4 regions of the Dryocola mayonis genome follow, and region 1 is predicted to be linked to each of the others. Evidence: predicted binding sites of a transcription regulator. Region 1 holds the regulator's gene; each other region holds the start of a gene.

Region 1 (3,208 bases):
GGAAGGCGCGCAGCAGGCGCTTGTAGCCGTTCTGCTGATTCGCCGCCAGCATGTGCAGCTGCTGGTAACAAACGGTGATCAGATCGACGGCTTTTTGCTGGCGGGCCAGCAAAGGCGGCAGCGCTTTTTCAGGATCCGTGTGCTGGGTCAGCAGGCCGTACTTGGCCTCGCAATAGTCCGCAAGCTGGCGGTAGAGCAGGCTTAAGGATTCACGAAGCGGCTGTTCGCGCCACATCCAGAACCAGAACCAGTTGAACGCTCCGTACCAGACGGTGCCGCAAACATAAAGCAGCATCGGTTTCCAGATGGGCATATTCCCGGCCATGCTGAGGGTAAAAATAGCGGCGATGAGCGAGGCGGGCAGCAGGCGGGCGTGGAGCGCGCTGATTTCGGCGGTGACACCCAGCAGCAGCGCCATACCCAGAAGAATGACCGGAAGCGGCACGGGCGTGTACAGCAGCATCAGCTGCATCAGCAGACTGCTGATGGCGAACAGGCCGCCGCCGATGATTAACCGCTTGAAGAAGCGTTTATGAGGCGTATCCAGACCGGCAATATTGCAGCACGCGGGCACTAACGAGAACATCAGCCCGGCCTGCAGATTGCCCAGAATCAGGCCTACCGCCACGGGAAGACACAGCACCAGCGTTTGTCGCAGTGCGTAGTTAACTTCGGGATGGTAGATCAGTCGACGCCACATATCAGAAGTGTAGAGACAAAAATGGCGTGTTACCGAAGCGACACGCCATTTTGTGAACAGGAATTAACGAGTGCCGTAAACGACGATCGTTTTACCGTGAGCGGAAATCAGGTTTTGATCTTCCAGCATTTTCAGGATGCGGCCTACGGTTTCGCGGGAGCAACCGACGATCTGACCGATTTCCTGGCGGGTGATTTTAATCTGCATGCCGTCCGGGTGGGTCATAGCGTCCGGCTGTTTTGCCAGGTTCAGCAGCGTCTGAGCGATGCGGCCGGTAACGTCGAGGAAGGCGAGGTTGCCTACTTTTTCTGACGTGACCTGCAGGCGACGCGCCATCTGGGAAGACAGACGCATCAGGATGTCCGGATTAACCTGGATAAGCTGACGGAACTTTTTATAGGAAATTTCGGCCACTTCGCATGCGGTTTTCGCACGAACCCAGGCGCTGCGCTCCTGGCCTTCTTCAAACAGGCCTAATTCACCGATAAAATCGCCCTGGTTCAGGTAGGAGAGGATCATTTCCTTACCCTCTTCATCCTTAATCAGCACTGCCACGGAGCCTTTGACGATGTAGTACAGCGTCTCTGCTTTTTCACCCTGGTGAATCAGCGTGCTCTTTGATGGATACTTATGAATGTGGCAATGGGACAAGAACCATTCGAGTGTCGGGTCTGTTTGCGGTTTGCCAAGCACCATGCGCGGTTATCCTCTGTTATAAACTGGCTACCAAAGACAGGATGCAAAACCTCCTGCCCGGCGTTGCAATCGTTAGAATATTTCCCACTCGGGGGAAATGGCCTGCAAGTCAATCTTGCCGCCTGTAATTAGTGATGTCCTCTGCAGACATTTATCACGTCAATGTATCAAATGTTGCATCCGGATTGTTTTAGCATAGCTTTTGACAAGTGTCTCCTATTGTCTCGTTTCAGCATGATGCAGGTCGCCTTCCGTTGCCAGTTTTACCGCATCCGCGTACTCTGAAAGGAAATTTCTTCAACAGGAGTAAGCAACATGCAGGCACGAGTTAAATGGGTTGAGGGGTTAACTTTCCTGGGCGAATCGGCTTCGGGCCACCAGATCCTGATGGACGGCAATTCAGGCGATAAGGCGCCCAGTCCGATGGAGATGGTACTGATGTCGGTCGGCGGCTGCAGCGCCATCGACGTGGTGTCCATTTTGCAAAAAGGCCGCCACGACGTGAAGGATTGCGAAGTGAAGCTGACGTCCGAGCGCCGTGAAGAAGCCCCGCGCCTGTTCACGCACATTAATCTGCATTTCATCGTGACCGGCAAAGACCTGAAGGACAACGCCGTGTCCCGCGCGGTGGATCTCTCCGCTGAGAAATACTGTTCGGTAGCGCTGATGCTTGAGAAAGCCGCAAACATCACGCACAGCTATGAAGTGATCGAAGCTTAACGCGCTTCAGGGCGGCGGGCGCCGCCCTAAACGACCTTTCTGCCTTCCGCCAGCCGTTGCACCAGCGGCGTCATGATAAGCTCCATCGCCAGCCCCATTTTCCCGCCGGGCACCACCAACGTATTGATGTGGGAAATGAAAGATCCCTGCAGCATGGCCAACAGATATGGGAAATCAATGTCATCCAGCCCGCGGAAGTGAATAACCACGAAGCTTTCGTCCAGCGACGGAATGCCGCGCGCCGCAAAGGGGTTAGACGTATCTACCGTTGGCACGCGCTGGAAGTTGATATGGGTGCGCGAGAACTGCGGGGTGATGTAGTTGATGTAGTCATCCATCGATCTGACGACCGAGTCCATCACCGCTTCCCGGGAATGGGCCGCGTTCGCTGGTGTCGCGCACCAGCTTTTGGATCCACTCAAGGTTAACGATGGGCACCACGCCTACCAAAAGGTCGACGTGGTTCGCCACGTCGTGCTGCGGGGTGACTACGCCGCCGTGCAGCCCTTCGTAAAAGAGGACGTCCGTCGGCTCTGGCAAAGGCTGCCACGGCGTAAAGGTTCCCGGCACCTGGTTCCAGGGCACGGCTTCATCATACGTATGGAGATATTTACGGGATTTGCCCTGGCCGCTGCGCCCGTATTCAGCAAAGGTCTGCTCAAGCAGGCTGAAATCGTTGGCCTCAGGGCCGAAATAGCTGATGTGGCGGCCAAGGTCGCGCGCTTTGCGGATAGCCAAATCCATTTCCGGACGGGTATAACGGTGGAAGCTGTCCCCTTCGACCTCCGCGGCGCGCAGGTTCAGCTGCTGAAAAATCTTGCGAAAGGCAAGGCTTGTGGTGGTGGTTCCCGCACCGCTGGATCCCGTGACGGCGATAACCGGATGTTTGGCTGACATAGGGCAACAACTCCATGGATTGTAAGAATTATGCAGTACAGACCGCGCCCCATGACAAGGGTCAGCCGCGGAACTGCCCGCGCGGCATAATATTCACCGTTTCATGAAGCTCTGACCAGACCAAAACCGCTTCGCCGCTTTGCAGCTGTCGTTTCACATCGGCGACCTTCTGCGACAGCGAGCGTTCCTGTTCAC
Region 2 (3,208 bases), 2.0 Mb from region 1:
GCTATCGATCCCGAACTGGTGAAAACGGCCGTGTCCGGCGAACGCTTCCAGCAGTGCTTCTTTGAAAACTGTCAGAATAAAGAGATCGAAGCCTTCGTGCGCGAAATCCTCGCCTGATTGAAAAAACGGTCGGTAACTACAGCTACCGGCCGTTTATCACCGACGCCTTTCCGACATCACTTCTTATTTGAAACCGCGCTGCCCGCCGTTCGCGGCAGGCGCAGCAGATCGAAAAGCCCCGCCAGGCAAATAAGCGTAATTAATACAAACGAGATTTTAATGCTGATGCCGGCAACGTCGGTCAGATGCAGCCACCCGCTGATTTTTTCTCCCAGCCTGATGCCGATTGCGCCAAGCGTAATGCCCAGCCCCACGGAAAGCTGCGTGGCGGTGCTAAACAGCGTATTAGCGTAGCTCATTTGCTGTGCGGGAATATCCGCAAAGGCGAGGGTGCTGATGCCGGTAAACTGCATCGAACGGAACAGCCCGCCAAGAAACAGGATCACGACGGTCGCCCAGGTCGCGGTGTGCGGCGTAAGAAAAGCGCAGGCAAGCAGGGCGATAACGTTCAGCAGGCCGTTGACGATGAGTAATTTTTTAAAACCAAGCGCGCGGATAAGCGGCGTGGTGCCGGGTTTCATCGTCAGGTTGCCGGCGAATACCGCAAGCACCAGCAGGCCCGAGTGAAACGCATCCATGCCAAATCCCACCTGAAACAGCAGCGGCAGCAAAAAGGGCACGGCGCTAATTGAGGTGCGAAAAAGCGAGCCGCCGTACATTGTGACGCCGAAAGTCTGCACCTTTAAAGCGTCCAGCCGAATCATTGGATGCGGCGCGCGTCTAAAATGCCACAGGGAAAACCACAGCGCAGCCGCTCCCGCCGTCAGCAGGACTGACGTGGCGACCGCGTCAATATTTGCCTCGCCGAGCTTTTCCAGCCCGTACACAAGACAAACCATGGCGACGGCGGTGCTGACAAAACCAATGCCGTCAAACGGACGGCGCTCGTCATCGTGCACGTCCGGTATCAGCCGCCAGGCCAGCGCCATAGCGGCAAGCCCGAGCGGAAGATTGATATAAAAGATCCAGCGCCATGAAGCATAGCTGGTGATAAATCCGCCCAGCGGCGGCCCGATAATCGGGGCGACCAGCGCAGGCCAGGTCAACGTCGCTATGGCGGTGATTAGCTGGTGTTTCGGCGTCGTTCTTAATACCGCCAGGCGACCTACCGGCACCATTAACGCGCCGCCAGCGCCCTGTAAAACACGCATTGCGACAAACTGTTCAAGACTGTTGGCAAGGCCGCACAGTACGGACGCGAGGGTGAAAACACCCAGCGCCAGGGTGAAGACTTTACGCGCGCCAAACCGGTCGGCGATCCAGCCGCTGGCGGGGATCAGCACCGCAAGCGTAAGCAGATAGGCGCTCATGCCGATGTTCAGATCCACCGCCTCCGCGCCGAAGGTTCGCGCCATCTGCGGCAGGGCGGTGGCGATCACCGTCCCGTCGAGAAACTCCATAAAAAACGCGCCGGCGACCAGCAACGCGGTAAGGGAAAGGCCGCGTTTTTGCACAAAAGATACCTTGTCAGACATGTTGTCGCTCGAATTTAAAATAATGTTTTAAAAATTTACCAGGACAGGTAATCAGTTAAATGATGGATTTGCAACGGGTTTTATATAAACGGGCGGAAAAATCCATACGCACATTGTGTGATATGTGTCACAAATCTATTGATTTATGTGATGGAAGTCATATTATAGGTCGCATAACGAGCAACGCCTGCACAAATAAAAACCGGAGTAGAAGATGAAACTGCGCAAAATCCTGAAAAGTATGTTTGAAAACTACTGCAAAACCTTCAAAGACGTACCGCCAGGCGCGATGTTCTAAGAAAGTTTGCTGATGAAAAAAACCTGCCGCGGCAGGTTTTTTTGTGTCCGCAATACTCCCCTTTTGGCGTCTCGCAGGAGGGGAGCGGAAAGGAGTGTTGCCTCGTGATTCACGCCGCATGTACTATGGCGCGCAATATGAAACAGGAGAACAAGATGTCTGAACAACTATCCGCCGACCAGGAGCTGGTTTCCGACGTGGTCGCCTGCCAGCTGGTGATCAAGCAAATTCTGGACGTGATTGACGTTATTGCCCCGGTTGAGGTGCGCGACAAAATGGCCAGCCAGCTAAAAACGATTGATTTCGCCACCCATCCTGCCGCAGCGGACCCGGTGACCCGCCGCGCGATTCAAAAGGCGATTGCGCTGATTGAGCTGAAGTTTACGCCGCAGAAGGATGCGCATTGATTCAGTAACGTTATGGCGGATAAGCGCAGGCGTCGTTATCCGCCATTAAAAGAACGTCATTACCAACAGGTAACTCGCCGCGCAGGCGCAGCTTACGCCGATTAAACCCGGCAGGATAAAGCTGTGGTTGATAATGAACCTGCCGATACGCGTGGTGCCCGAGCGGTCGAACCCGATACAGGCCAGATCGCTTGGGTAGGTCGGCAGCACAAAGTAGCCATAGGATGCGGGGAAGAAAGCGATAAGCATTTTAGGCTCCACGCCCAGCATCAGGCCCATCGGGGCGACCGCCGTCAGGGCCGCGGCCTGGCTGTTAACCAGTTTTGATACCAGGAACAGGACGATGGCATACGTCCACGGGTGGCTTTGCACCACGCCCTGCAAGGCTATTTTCAGCTCGTCGAGGTGCGCCTGGAAAAACGTATCGCTCATCCACGCTACGCCGAAGACGGAGAAAATCGCCACCATCCCGGCTTTAAATACCGCGCCGTTTGAAATGGCCGTCGCGTTTACCTTACACAGGATAAGCATTACCGCGCCGGCGATCAGCATCATCATCTGGATAACCAGATTCATTGACAGCGGCGCCATGGCGCCTTTCACCTCAAAGGCGGGTCGCAGCTGCGGCACCGCGCCCAGCAAGACCACCACCAGAATCCCGGCGAAGAAAATCCACGTTGACCAGTACGCCTGTTTCGGGAAGGTCTGGTTCATCAACGTTTCGCTGCTGCCATAAATATATTCGCGCTGTTTTGGATCGGCAATTTTTGCCTGAAACTCCGGGTCGTCAGCCAGATCTTTACCGCGACGCAGGCTCCAGAGCGCGGCAATCAGCACGCCAAAGAGCGATGCGGGAACGGAGACCGAGAGAATTTCAAGAATCCCCCACGCGCGTCCAATCCCATGGC
Region 3 (3,208 bases), 260 kb from region 1:
TTTTTTGCCGACGATAATGCCCGCCTGCGGGCCGCCGAGCAGCTTATCCCCGGAGAAGCTTACCAGGCTGACGCCCGCGGCGATAAGCTGCCCGGGCATAGGCTCCGGCGGCAGCCCCCACCGGCTGAGATCAATGAGCGAACCGCTGCCCAAATCGGTTATTACCGGAATAGCCAGCTCTTTACCTAACTCTGCCAGCTCGGCTTCGCTCACCGTTTTGGTGAAGCCTTCTATCTGATAATTGCTGGTATGCACCTTCATCAGCAGCGCCGTATCCGGGCCGGCGGCGGCCTGACGATAATCTTTCAGGTGCGTGCGGTTAGTGGTGCCCACCTCAACGAGCCGGCAGCCCGCCTGGCGCATAACGTCCGGAATGCGAAACGCGCCGCCGATTTCCACCAGTTCGCCGCGCGAGACGATGACTTCGCCGCCGTTCGCACAGGCAGCCAGCATCAGCAGCACCGCCGCCGCGTTATTGTTGACGATGCAGGCGTCTTCCGCTCCGGTTAGCTCACACAGCAGATCCGCAAGCGCCCGGTCGCGGTGTCCTCGCTCGGCGCCGTCCAGATCGTATTCCAGGGTAACAGGTGAACGCATAACCTGCGCGACCGCTTCCACGGCGGCCTCAGCCTGCAAGGCGCGGCCCAGATTGGTGTGCAGCACGGTGCCGGTCAGGTTAAAAACGGGCAGCAGGGCGCTGCGCAGGGCCAGCCTCAAGCCTTTGTCTGGCCTGCACGGCCCAGCTGTCGTTCCACGGCGGCAGCTCGCCCTGGACGCGGATATGCTCGCGTGCGCTATCAAGCATATCGCGCAGGGTACTGACCACGCGGGTATGGCCGAATTCATTCAGTAGGGGGCTGAACGATGCGTCGCGCAGCAGGCGGTCTGTTGCCGGCAGCTGGCTGTACAAAGTGCGTTGAAGGGTCATGGCAGGCCGTAGGATTGAGAAATTTTGCCTTAGTTTACAGGGGGAGCGAGCCCCCTGTCATGGAGGGAGATCATGCCGTTGGCGGTTCGGTGCGGGCAAAGCTTTCACGCTGGAAAAGCGTCTCAACCAGCTTGATGAGGTGCGGGCGATTGACGCACCAGCCGGGAGAAACGCGGCGGAAGTTGATATAGCCCACGGCGCAGGCTACGGCAATTCCGGCGACGGTCAGCGGCTCGGCGGTCAGGGTTTTATCGGCGGCGAGCTTCTCAAGCATATCCAACCCGCGGCTGATTTTTTCACGCTGGCGCAGCAGCTCCGTTTCCGACTGCTGGGCCGGCGGGCGCTGCTGCTCGCGTACCGATACAAGCGCCGCGTCCATGATGCCGTCCGCGAGCGCTTCCGTCTGGCGCATCTTCAGGGCGGCTTTCGGCTCACGCGGGATAAGCGCCGGAGCAATATCAAGAAGTTCGAGGTATTCCGCAATAACCGGCGAATCAAACCAGTATTCACCCTCATCGGTGACTAACGCCGGGACTTTGCCCAGCGGGTTGTACTGCGGCGTGTGGCTTTCGGCAACCCACGGGTTGTCGTTCACAAACTCAAAGGTGATGCCTTTTTCCAGCAGGATGACCGAAATTTTGCGCACGTACGGGCTGGTGTAATTACCGATCAGTTTCATTACGTCGTCCATTTTTAGCCAACAAAAGATAAGTATGGATCAGGATGGATGAAAAAGTAGCCGTGCAAAAAGATGTAATAAAGCTACATCAGCACGGGCGCCAAGCGGCGAAGGGTGTGCGGGATCACACCAGGAAAATTCCGATGAAAATTATTTGTGATGCAAGTCACAAATAAATAATAAACAAGGAAGGAAGAAATGTGATTTCAATCACAAACAACCACCATTTTCGGTTAAAAGATTATCACTGTACTATTTTTACACCGCCTTTTTGTGACGTAGATCACGCTGTAATGCCCTGTATCCCCTAATTATTAGTGATCTGTATCACACTAAGTTGCGCCGACTGGACAGCTAAACGATTCAGTGCCAGATTCGCCTCACTTAGAGCATCTGGCAGGCTTTCCTGCCGCCACGTTAACAATAAACCTCGGGCTGCTATTCAGCGCGTAAACACAACAAGGGGTGTGCGTATGTCATCCGATATCAAGATCAGAGTGCAAAGCTTTGGTCGTTTCCTCAGCAATATGGTAATGCCTAACATCGGCGCATTTATTGCCTGGGGTATTATCACAGCGTTATTTATTCCCACCGGATGGTTGCCAAATGAGACGCTGGCGAAGCTGGTAGGCCCAATGATCACCTATCTGCTGCCGTTGCTTATCGGTTATACCGGTGGTCGCTTAATCGGCGGTGACCGTGGCGGCGTGGTTGGCGCTATCACCACGATGGGCGTTATCGTCGGCGCGGATATGCCGATGTTCCTCGGCGCGATGATTGCCGGTCCTCTGGGCGGCTGGGCGATTAAACGCTTCGACATCTGGGTAGACGGTAAAATCAAATCCGGCTTTGAAATGCTGGTGAACAACTTCTCCGCAGGCATCATCGGGATGATCCTGGCGATTCTGGCGTTCATGGGGATCGGCCCGGCTGTTGAAGTGCTCTCCAAGGTGCTGGCGGCGGGCGTTAACTTCATGGTTGTCCATGACATGCTGCCGCTGGCTTCTATCTTCGTAGAACCGGCGAAAATTCTCTTCCTGAACAACGCCATCAACCACGGCATCTTCTCGCCGCTGGGCATTCAGCAGTCCCACGAGCTGGGCAAATCAATCTTCTTCCTGATTGAAGCGAACCCGGGTCCGGGCATGGGCGTGCTGCTGGCCTACATGTTCTTCGGTCGTGGCAACGCTAAGCAGTCTGCGGGCGGCGCGGCAATCATCCACTTCCTGGGCGGTATCCACGAAATTTACTTCCCGTACGTGCTGATGAACCCACGTCTGATCCTGGCCGTTATCCTCGGCGGTATGACCGGCGTGTTCACCCTGACCATCCTGAACGGCGGTCTGGTTTCACCAGCTTCCCCAGGCTCCATCCTGGCGGTGCTGGCGATGACGCCAAAAGGCGCTTACTTCGCTAACATCGCGGCAATCGTCGCGGCGATGGCGGTCTCCTTCGTGGTTTCTGCAATCCTGCTGAAAACCAGCAAGGTGAAAGAAGAAGACGATATCGAAGCCGCGGCTCGCCGTATGGCCGAGATGAAAGCGGAATCTAAAGGCGCGGCTGCTCCGCTGGCCGTTGGCGCGGGCCTGTCTAACGACCTG
Region 4 (3,208 bases), 2.0 Mb from region 1:
AGATCGCCCGCTCCCGCGGAATTAACGTAATTGGTTCCGCGAGCTTAAAGAACCACGATTACCTTCGCAGGCTGGGTGCTACCCCCACGACCTATGGCCCGGGCCTCAGGGAAAGAGTCTGCAAACTTGCTCCGCAAGGCGTTGACGCGGCCCTTGACGTTGCCGGTTCAGGCATCATTCCGCAGCTAATCGCCATCGCTGGCATACCGTCGCGGGTTGTCTCCGTCGCCGATTTTTCTGCGGAACAATATGGCGCCCGCTTCTCCAAAGGTCCGCCGGAGGATCCTGACGGCGTCCTCACAGAGATAAACCGCCTTTTCCGTGATGAGCGGTATGCCATCCCTGTCGAAAAAACCTATCCGCTTGAGAAGACGGCAGAAGCGCATGAGGTCAGCGCCGGTGGGCATGTAACCGGCAAACTGGTGATTGTTCCGGCAAAGTAAAAGTGCTGAAAAGCAAAAAGCCCGCTTAAGTTTCCTTAAGCGGGCTTCTTAAATTTGGCTCCTCTGACTGGACTCGAACCAGTGACATACGGATTAACAGTCCGCCGTTCTACCGACTGAACTACAGAGGAATCGTTTGAACGAGGCGAATAGTAGCCTCGCGGTTAAAAAGAGTCAATGCATAAAATAACGTATTGATTCAAATGAGCAAATTAAAATCAACTTGTTGAATTAATGCACCGTTTTACCCTCTGGCTCATGGGGGTTTTCACTTCTGCGCAGGCGTTGTAGCGGATCCTGGCCGTAGAACATGCGAAACCTTTGATAAAGGGACGGGAAGCGCGGCGCGAACAGCTCTGGCGCGCTGAAGAAATACTCTGAAAGCACCGCGAAGCATTCCGCCGGCTCCGTGGCGGCGTAGGCATCGATGCTGGCGGCGTTTTCGCCTACCAGATCGATCTCGTCCTGAATGTTGCTCATCGCGGCATGCAGATCGTGCTCCCATGCCGCAACGTCCCGCAGGGCAACCAGCGGCACGCCGCTTGCGCGATCGCCGTTGCGCATATCCAGCTTGTGGGCGACCTCATGGATAATCAGGTTGAAACCCGAGGCGTCGAAGGAGTCCTGCACGTCCAGCCAGTTCAGCACAATAGGCCCCTGCTGCCAGCTTTGCCCCGACTGCACCACGCGCTGGTTATGCACCAGGCCAATGTCATCCTCCCACTCGTCATCCACGACAAAGGGGGCAGGGTAGAGGAGGATCTCATGAAAACCATCCAGCCACTCCAGGCCAAGTTCCATAACCGGCAGGCAGAACAGCAGCGCGATACGGGTGCTTTTCAGCTCGTCGAGCTCGAAGCCCTGCAGCGCGACCAGCCTTTTTTGCTGTAAAAAACGCTCGGCAAGACGAATCAGCTTTTGCTGTTCAACGGGGGTGAGCGCTGCCAGCACGGGAATAGCTAAAGCCTCCTCCCAGGGTAAAGCCGGGACAGTGGATGAATCACTTACTTTCCAGGGCCACTTAATCATTTTTCTTGCTCGCAAAGTCATCGTTTGAACAGAACTGAAAATACCGGGGCGATTGCTCTCGTCGCCATTATTCAAGCACTTAATGAAAATCACTTCAACGACAGGGGTCACAAGTGAGCTGAGTCGACGCAATTATTTACTATGGCTATTTTTAACTCAATTGTATTCATAATTTATATGCCCGGGCGACCTGAGGCAGCCACGCTGGCGAATGAGCAGGTAAAACGCCTGTTTCCGCGGCGTTTGTTAATTCGCCAGTTGACCTTTTAAAGAAGGATTACGGGCAAAAAACAGCGTTCCGGCTGTTAACAACCGATAAAAATGTGATAAAAATCACATCCTAAGGACGGTGGTTTTACCGTAAAACCCATGCTTTTGAGTTGAGATGGCTATGTCGAACGTTAAGGATAAGAAACCTGTCCGCACGCCGGGCGGCAAAATAGCCCTGTGGCTATTTTATGGATTTTGTTTGTATATCGTCTGGGCGATGGTGCGTTATTTTTGGGTGGTCAGCAGCGTGACCGGCGGAGAAATGGGCTCGTTAGGCGGAAAACTGCTCGGGGCGTTAATGGGGCTGCTGGTGCTGGGTTCGGTGGCGGCCGTGCTTGGCTGGATTGCCTGGTACACGCGGCCGCGCGACGATTTTCATCGGCAGTGAGGTTTTAAAGCATTGCCGGTGGCCGACTCTTTCTTGCTAATTTTGTGATCCTGTACTCATATTAGGTACGGGGTTTAGCAACGAAACGAGGAGTACGTATGCCGATAGCCCACTGGCAAGCGCGTTTTGAAGAGTACCTGCACGGCAACTGGCTGCAGGATGATAAGGCCCATGACGTGGCGCATTTTCATCGCGTCTGGAAAACCGCGCAGCGGATGATGGCGGGAACGGAGGCCGATCGCCTGGTGGTGCTAACCGCCTGTTACTTCCATGACATCGTCAACCTGCCGAAAAACCACCCGGAGCGACATCTGGCTTCTGGCCAGGCCGCGGTCGAAACGTTGCGCATCCTTGATAACCACTTCCCCGATTTTCCTCACGAACTGTATGACGCCGTAGCGCATGCGGTTCGTGCGCACAGCTTCAGCGCCGGCATTGAGCCACAAACGCTCGAAGCTAAGATCGTTCAGGACGCCGACCGGCTTGAATCGTTAGGCGCGATAGGCCTTGCACGGGTTTTCTATACCTCCGGCGCGTTGGGACGGCCCTTGTTTGACAGCGAGGATCCGCTTGCCGGAAAAAGGGAGCTGGACGACGCCACTTACGCGCTCGACCACTTCCAGAAAAAGCTTTTGAAACTTCCCGCAACGATGCAAACCGAAGCGGGCCGGGAGCTGGCGCGCCATAACGCCGATTTTCTGGTGCATTATATGGCGAAGCTGTGCGCCGAGCTCAAAGGCGACTACCACCATCTCGACAACGAGGTGATTGAGCAGTTTTCTCCCGGGCGCTAAACGTATTATCGTAAGCGGCTAACAAGCTGGCGCTGGTGATAACCCGCCAGAAAGATCACCGAGGTAAGCGCGCCCAGCAGGGCGCAAAACATATCCGACTGGGTATCCCACGGATCGCCCTGGGTACCCAGGAAAAGTTCAGCGTCCTGGCCCATGGCCAGCGCCGCCCACCATTCGATAAGTTCATAAAGGGCGCTTATCGCCAGCGCAATGCAGCACACCACGAAACCGAGTATTTTGCGTCCGTGTACGTACTGGCCGCGGATAAGGATTTCTCTGGCTGC

What was found. The regulator CRP, encoded in region 1, controls carbon source genes, mostly activating them, when cyclic AMP is high. The targets are predictions, from matches to a motif close to ATGTGANNNNNNTCACAT.
Region 2: azuC (stress response protein AzuC) is a predicted target of CRP. The motif match lies at 1,711-1,728, and genes of this name have one in related genera.
Region 3: WLO32_RS00545 (glutathione S-transferase) is a predicted target of CRP. The motif match lies at 1,806-1,823, and genes of this name have one in related genera.
Region 4: drpB (cell division protein DrpB) is a predicted target of CRP. The motif match lies at 1,794-1,811, and genes of this name have one in related genera.

What each region holds. Positions count from the first base shown of each region.
Region 1 is NZ_CP150452.1:364,202-367,409, forward strand. Features, by position in the region: gene WLO32_RS01615 (YccS/YhfK family putative transporter) at 1-700, opposite strand, end outside; gene crp (cAMP-activated global transcriptional regulator CRP) at 764-1,396, opposite strand; gene WLO32_RS01625 (OsmC family protein) at 1,712-2,116, shown strand; partial or broken gene WLO32_RS01630 (phosphoribulokinase) at 2,143-3,013, opposite strand; gene WLO32_RS01635 (YheU family protein) at 3,075-3,208, opposite strand, start outside.
Region 2 is NZ_CP150452.1:2,593,922-2,597,129, reverse strand. Features, by position in the region: gene WLO32_RS12565 (RpiB/LacA/LacB family sugar-phosphate isomerase) at 1-117, shown strand, start outside; gene WLO32_RS12560 (MFS transporter) at 177-1,595, opposite strand; gene azuC (stress response protein AzuC) at 1,810-1,893, shown strand; gene WLO32_RS12550 (DUF2766 family protein) at 2,049-2,300, shown strand; gene WLO32_RS12545 (anaerobic C4-dicarboxylate transporter) at 2,346-3,208, opposite strand, start outside.
Region 3 is NZ_CP150452.1:109,200-112,407, forward strand. Features, by position in the region: partial or broken gene selA (L-seryl-tRNA(Sec) selenium transferase) at 1-928, opposite strand, end outside; gene WLO32_RS00545 (glutathione S-transferase) at 999-1,607, opposite strand; partial or broken gene WLO32_RS00550 (PTS mannitol transporter subunit IICBA) at 2,081-3,208, shown strand, end outside.
Region 4 is NZ_CP150452.1:2,643,875-2,647,082, reverse strand. Features, by position in the region: gene WLO32_RS12860 (NADP-dependent oxidoreductase) at 1-443, shown strand, start outside; tRNA gene WLO32_RS12855 (tRNA-Asn) at 499-574, opposite strand; gene mtfA (DgsA anti-repressor MtfA) at 675-1,472, opposite strand; gene drpB (cell division protein DrpB) at 1,864-2,130, shown strand; gene WLO32_RS12840 (phosphohydrolase) at 2,229-2,924, shown strand; gene WLO32_RS12835 (DUF2238 domain-containing protein) at 2,930-3,208, opposite strand, start outside.